3 regions of the Fictibacillus sp. S7 genome follow, and region 3 is predicted to be linked to each of the others. Evidence: riboswitches for the same ligand, from Rfam matches in the RefSeq annotation. Region 3 holds a riboswitch; each other region holds the start of a gene.
What was found. A riboswitch is a leader RNA that binds a small molecule or an ion and turns the genes downstream of it on or off. The one in region 3 is predicted to bind lysine.
Positions count from the first base shown of each region.

Region 1: linked by a shared signal. The riboswitch ahead of DMO16_RS13300 (amino acid permease) and the one ahead of DMO16_RS00260 (aspartate kinase) in region 3 are both predicted to bind lysine.
Region 2: linked by a shared signal. The riboswitch ahead of lysA (diaminopimelate decarboxylase) and the one ahead of DMO16_RS00260 (aspartate kinase) in region 3 are both predicted to bind lysine.

Region 1 is NZ_QJKL01000001.1:2,579,749-2,582,021, reverse strand. It holds gene DMO16_RS13305 (VOC family protein) at 1-216, opposite strand, end outside; gene DMO16_RS24330 (hypothetical protein) at 390-542, opposite strand; lysine riboswitch at 765-954, shown strand; gene DMO16_RS13300 (amino acid permease) at 1,050-2,273, shown strand, end outside.
Region 2 is NZ_QJKL01000001.1:519,349-521,621, reverse strand. It holds gene lysA (diaminopimelate decarboxylase) at 1-1,218, opposite strand, end outside; lysine riboswitch at 1,322-1,500, opposite strand; gene DMO16_RS02680 (spore germination protein) at 1,570-2,273, opposite strand, start outside.
Region 3 is NZ_QJKL01000001.1:53,042-55,314, reverse strand. It holds gene DMO16_RS00260 (aspartate kinase) at 1-1,193, opposite strand, end outside; lysine riboswitch at 1,383-1,573, opposite strand; gene uvrC (excinuclease ABC subunit UvrC) at 1,650-2,273, opposite strand, start outside.

The sequences.
Region 1 (2,273 bases), 2.5 Mb from region 3:
TTCCGTTTCTCTGACAATGGTAATATCGTTCTCTTTCATGAACTCGTAAGCTTCATCTACATCGGTTACCAAAAAATTAAACAGCGGGTGCTTTGAAGGGCTGAAAATAAAATCCGGGTCAAACGCGTGGTCATCCAGGGTTAAGCCTGTTTCGCCCGTAACCGGGAGATTGTATACCGGAGATTCGACGTGCTCCGGCGTTGGGAGCCCAAGCAGTCTGCTGTACCATTCTGCGGCTTTTTTTTAAATCAGTAACGTGAATAAATACGTTATTTACTTTACATGAGACGGGGGACAGAACTCGATTCAATTTCAATCGCTCCTTTCACATGATTCTCCATTTATCTATTTGACAAGAGCACTGTAAATCCTTTATAGCAGGAGAGGTTCTATTCAACCATTCTTGTATTCACATATCCAAGCAGTATGATGAATCCAATGAGAACGACAGGCATTAAAACGGTGGCCTGCAGATTTTCAATAAAGGCATAGGCCACTAATACAAGACCGGTGATTAGGTCGTAGCCACCAATTTTGGCCAATTTGTCCTGATCCCTTACCCGTTTTTAGTTAAAGCCGGATAAAAGCCACGTTTGGCCCTGTTCCCAGTCAGAAGATTTGCCTCATCTATAGAAAAGGTTCAAACGTACATTAATGCTGCAAAAGAGACCTTGGAAACAAAAAACAGTTGAACAGTTAATGTTCGTGTTTTATAATAGCAACTAGCGTCAACTAACTGGATATTTCAAAAATCCTCATCAATCCGATGAGGTAGAGGTCGCGGCTTTTATTAGTAGGACGTACGAGATGCAGAAAGACATCATAGACTCCGTGTGAAAGGAAAAGCTGCCGAAATTCATGTTTATCTCTGGAAATATGAATTGGGGCTGTTTTCGAAAAGGAACAGCACTGTCACGCTCACATTACCGGTGAGTGGGATGCGCTATCTTACGGAAGGCATGATGCGGGTAGAATAGAACTGCCGTCAAACTGCGTTTTGGCGGCTTTTTTTATTTCCCACTCCTTCCAAAATGAAAAGGAGTTTTTTTATGCAAAACACAGCAAAGAATTCAACACCAGCGGCTTCAGGAGAACTACAGCGTAAACTGAAGTCCCGCCACTTAACGATGATCTCGCTGGGTGGAACCATCGGAACCGGCCTGTTTTTGGCGAGTGGAGGCTCGATCCATACGGCCGGACCCGGGGGCACGCTTTTATCCTTCGTAGTCATTGGCATCATGGTTTTCTTTTTGATGACAAGCCTGGCGGAAATGGCATCTTACATGCCGGTGGCAGGATCGTTCAGTACCTATGCCACAAAATTTGTGGATCCTTCCGTGGGATTTGCCCTGGGCTGGAATTATTGGTACAACTGGGCGATCACCATTGCGGCAGAGCTTGCAGCGGTTACGCTCATCATGAAGTTCTGGTTTCCTGATACGCCTTCCTATATTTGGAGTGCGTTGTTTTTAGCAATTATGTTCTTATTGAACTACTTATCCGTTAAAGGGTTTGGAGAGTCAGAATACTGGTTTTCTCTTATTAAAGTGGTTACGGTTATTATCTTTTTAATTCTCGGTACGCTTATGATTTTTGGAATTCTCGGCGGAGAAGCCATTGGCTTTAAAAACTTTACTATTGGTGATGCCCCGTTCAATGGCGGATTCTTTACTACGCTCGGCGTCTTTATGGCAGCAGGTTTTTCCTTTCAGGGAACGGAGTTGCTTGGTGTGGCAGCAGGGGAGACTGAAGATCCGAAGAAGAACATTCCAAAAGCAGTCAAGAGTGTGTTCTGGCGCATTCTTTTGTTCTATATTCTTGCGATACTAGTGATCAGCTTAATCATTCCTTATACGGACAGCAGGCTGGCAAGAAGTGAAATCACCGTGAGTCCGTTTACCCTGGTATTTGATAAAGCGGGAATCGCCTTTGCCGCATCTGTCATGAATGCGATCATTTTAACCGCTGTCCTTTCTGCAGGTAACTCTGGTATGTACGCATCGACCCGTATGCTGTGGGACCTGGCACGTGACGGAAAAGCTCCCAAGTTTCTGGCAAAGCTGGATTCTCGGGGTGTTCCTGTTCCTGCGCTGATCGTGACGGCTGCAGTTGGAGCAGTAGCATTTCTTGCTTCCTTATTTGGTGACGGAGCCATTTATACATGGCTGTTGAACGCCTCGGGGATGTCGGGCTTTATAGCCTGGCTTGGAATTGCGATCAGCCATTACCGCTTCCGAAAAGCCTATGTGGCACAAGGAAGGGATTTGCGTGAT
Region 2 (2,273 bases), 470 kb from region 3:
AACCGCAGGCCTTGGAATACGATTGTAGTTGTTGGACATGGAATAGCCATAGGCCCCTGTACAGAATACAGCAAGGTAATCACCGGTTTGCGCTTCGGGCAGAAGAATATCCCATATGAGCATATCCCCGGATTCGCAGCATTTCCCTGCAATAGACACCTTTTTTGTTCCTTTTTCTCGCGCCCGGTTGGCAAGTGCCGCTTCATATTGGGCCTGATATAGTGCAGGTCTGATATTATCGCTCATCCCTCCGTCTACTGCCACATAATGCCTGACCGAAGGAATATCCTTTTGTGAGCCGACCGAATAGATGGTGGTTCCTGCGTCACCAACGAGCGAACGGCCGGGTTCAATCCAGATTTCAGGTACTGAAACTGAATTTGAAGCAGATAGTCGTGTCACTTCACCGATCATCGCTTCAATGTATTCTTTGGGCTCGAGCGGTTCATCTGCCTCTGTATAACGAATCCCAAATCCACCACCAAGATTTAAAACTTTGGGAAAAAAGGACAATTCATTGTTCCATTTGGCAAGGTAATCATACAGTTTCTGAATGGCCAGAATGAAACCCGCTGTTTCAAAAATTTGCGAACCGATATGAAAATGAACCCCAAGAAGGGTAATTGCTTCTGAATCCAGTGCTTCAATCACTGCTTTTTCCGCCTGGCCATTCTGAAGGTCGAAACCAAACTTTGAATCTTCCTGTCCCGTTAGAATATATTCATGGGTATGAGCCTCGATACCAGGAGTGATTCTAAGAAGAATGGACGTTTGTGTATTCATTTTGTCACAGAGCTCATTAAGCATGCGCAGCTCATGAAAATTATCCACAACAAAGCATCCGATTCCGGACTTCAAGGCATATTGTAGCTCATCATAGCTTTTATTGTTGCCATGAAAATGGATGCGTTCTGCAGGAAATCCAGCAGCAAGAGCTGTATAAAGCTCTCCCCCGGAAACAACATCCAGGCTTAAGCCTTCCTCTGCCACCAGCTGGACCTGCGCAAGGCAGGAAAATGCTTTGCTCGCATAAGCCACTTGGGCTTTTATGCCTTGTTCCTCAAACGCTTTTTTAAACGACCTTGCGCGTTGCCTGATCAATTCCACATCGTAAATATAAAGCGGTGTTCCGTATTTTTGTGCCAGCTGAACCGTGTCCAGCCCGCCGATCGTCAAATGATTATCTTCATTAATCGAGCTTGTGCCATGTAAGTACATCATAATCTCCCCTTTTCTATCCTGCAGAGATTCTTTTCCGACGAAAAAAACAAAGACAGCCCATGTATAAGGTACACTGGCTGTCTACTACCGTACCCCCATTTGCCGGAATAGTTCTCCACTGCAAGCATTGCAGTGACAGTCCGCTGTCTGTTCGGCAGCGGCCCAGCATGAGAATGGATGGATCATTCCCACACTTCGGCAAATTGGCCTTTAAAATGATTTCATCATGTCCATTCACTCCATCATCCTACTCATCCGCTTTGCGCCTCTACCCCATTATTTATAAATGAGGCATATCCAATTGTTATGAACAAATTTATCACAAATTTTGATAATCGGCAACACTTCTTAAGAAGTTGGCTGCTTTTTGCTGTTTTGCGGATGAACGATGCTCGGCCGGACTTTCGATAGAGGCACAGCGAGCCGGATCATGATCTGCACAAACGCCTTGGCGTTGAATGGGATAAAAGGCCACAGATAGGGCGTATTTAAATTTTTCACAAAAGCAAGATACAGAAGCAGCAGAGTGGCGCCTACGACAAGCCCGGGCACATGGAAGATGGCCGTTAGCACCAGAAGGACGAGCCGGAGCATTTTGTTGGCAACACTGAGTTCATAGCTTGGGGTAGAAAACCCTCCGATCGCTGAGACTGATACATATAATATGACTTCCGGAACAAACAGTCCCACATCGATGGCGATCTGGCCAATGAGCACCGCTGCGATCAAGCCCATCGCCGTCGAAAGCGGGCTGGGGGTATGTATCGCGGCTACTCGCAGGATTTCAATCCCGATTTCCGCAAAGACAATTTGCAGGAACAAAGGGATATTCGTCGTTTTGTTTGGTCCGATAAAATCGATATTCGATGGCAGCAGTCCTTCCTGTGTAGCATAAAGGTACCAGAGCGGCAGGAGGAGAAGCGAGGCAATGATGCCGGTAAACCGGACCCAGCGGATAAAAGCCCCGACCATCGGCGTCTGACGGAATTCCTCTGCATGCTGTACATGGTGAAAATAGGTTGTCGGTGTAATGATAACACTTGGGCTCGTAT
Region 3 (2,273 bases):
TCATGAAGTGTCTCAATAGCATTAATCATATCCTGCTGCCCAACTACAGTGGATACTTTGATCTCTGAGGTACTTACCATTTTGATCATAATATTCTGATCAGATAAAGCCTTAAACATTTGTGCCGCGACACCAGGATTGGAGATCATCCCTGAGCCGACAATAGAAACCTTCGCCAGTCCATCTTCGTGGAGAATTTGGCTGAAACCAAGCTGTCCTTTGTTCTGCTCCAAAAGCTGGACCGTCTCATCAAAAATGGCACTGTCAATGGAGAAGGAAATGTTGGTTTTTTCCTGCTTGTTTACACTTTGAATAATAATATCAACATTAATGTTATTGTCCGCGAGCAAAGAAAATACAGACGAAAGTGTATTCAATCCGTTCGGGAGATTCTCAATTGTGATTTTGGTAACATTGCCTTCAAAAGCCAGTCCTCTTACCACTAGATTGTTTTCCATTTCTGCTTCCTCCTCAACGATTGTTCCACGTTCCTCTTCCATACTTGAACGAACTTCAAGCTTTACTCCGTAATTCTTGGCAAATTCAACAGCTCTTGGATGCAGGACCCCTGCCCCCAAATTGGCCAGCTCAAGCATTTCATCATAAGAAATGGCAGCCAGTTTCCGCGCATGCTTCACAACCCTGGGATCGGTGGTAAACACACCGGTCACATCCGTATAAATTTCGCACTTGTCCGCACGAAGGGCTGCAGCTATAGCAACAGCTGTTGTGTCCGAGCCTCCCCGACCTAGAGTCGTAATCCTTTGCGACGCTGTCCACCCTTGAAATCCGGCAACGACTGCTATTTTCCCTTCATTTAAGAGCGTTTCGATTCTTTTCGTATCAATGTCCAATATTCTCGCATTGCCATGAAGGCTCTCCGTTTGGATACCCGCCTGCCATCCGGTGAGAGATTCCGCCGGGTGACCGGCCTCCTCAAGAGCCATGGCTAACAATGATATGGTAATTTGTTCACCTGTGGTGAGCAGCATGTCCATTTCCCGTTTGGATGGTTTGCTTGTGATTTCTCCTGCCAGCTTTACCAAATCGTCGGTTGTCTTGCCCATGGCAGAAACAACCGCAATCACCTGATTTCCTTCATTTGCTGCCTGAATAATCCGTCTGGCCGCATTCCTGATTTTTTCGGGAGTACCTACACTTGTCCCTCCGAATTTTTGAACGATTAACGCCACAATGGTCCATCCTTTCTCATCCGCAAAAAGTTGTTATGCTAAAAAGACACCCAGATATGGCCAGCCAAGTCCTGGCTTCCACTTTTTCAACAGACTGTAAAACTGTTTATGAATACAAAAAAGCAGCAATAAGGAAAAGACCTTATTGCTGCTTGAATAGGCAACAGTAAGCCAGCATGTTTTCCCCTCATGTGAGATAGTCCTCCACACATCCTCCGGGCAAGGAATGTGTGACAGCCCTGCATTTATTCAATGCAGGTCCAGCCTTAAGAAAAAGGAAGTTTCCTAAAGCTTCGGCAAAAATCCCCTTTCAGCCACCGTCATAAGAGCTCCTTCTCTTCCGGTTGCCTACTATTGGTTTTTGCTCCTCTACCATCACTTCAAAAACTGAAGTATGGCGCTCTATTAAAATTTGTATTTAGTGTAGCAAAGCAGATTTTAAAAATCAACCCTTTTTTATGATGGATCCTTTTGCAGCGCCTGCATGATTTCTTCTGCTACCCCCATGGGGATGCCTGCTGCCCGGAAATCCTCCATAGTCGCCTCTTTCATCTTTTTTATGGATCCAAATTTTCTCAGCAGCAGTTTTTTTCTTTTTTCACCGACACCCGGGATATTATCAAGGCTGGAACGAAACATGCCCTTATCCCTGACCTGACGGTGGAACGTGATGGCAAAACGGTGCACCTCATCTTGTATGCGCTGCAGAAGATAAAACTCCTGGCTGTTTCTCGGCATTTCCATAATTTCCGGAGGGTCTCCCATTAACAATTGAGACGTGCGGTGTTTTTCATCCTTCGCTAATCCGCCCACCGGGATAAAGAGATTTAATTCATTTTCAAGAACATCCTGCGCTGCGGCAATCTGGCCTTTTCCGCCATCAATGATTATCAGATCCGGAAGCTGTCCATTTTCCTTCAGAATCCGTGAATACCTTCTCCGCACGACCTCTTTCATGGAAGCATAATCATCAGGACCGGTTACCGTTTTAATCTTGTATTTCCGGTACTCTTTTTTGTTTGGTTTACCATCCTCGAAAACAATCATCGCCGACACCGGGCTGGTGCCGTGGATATTTGA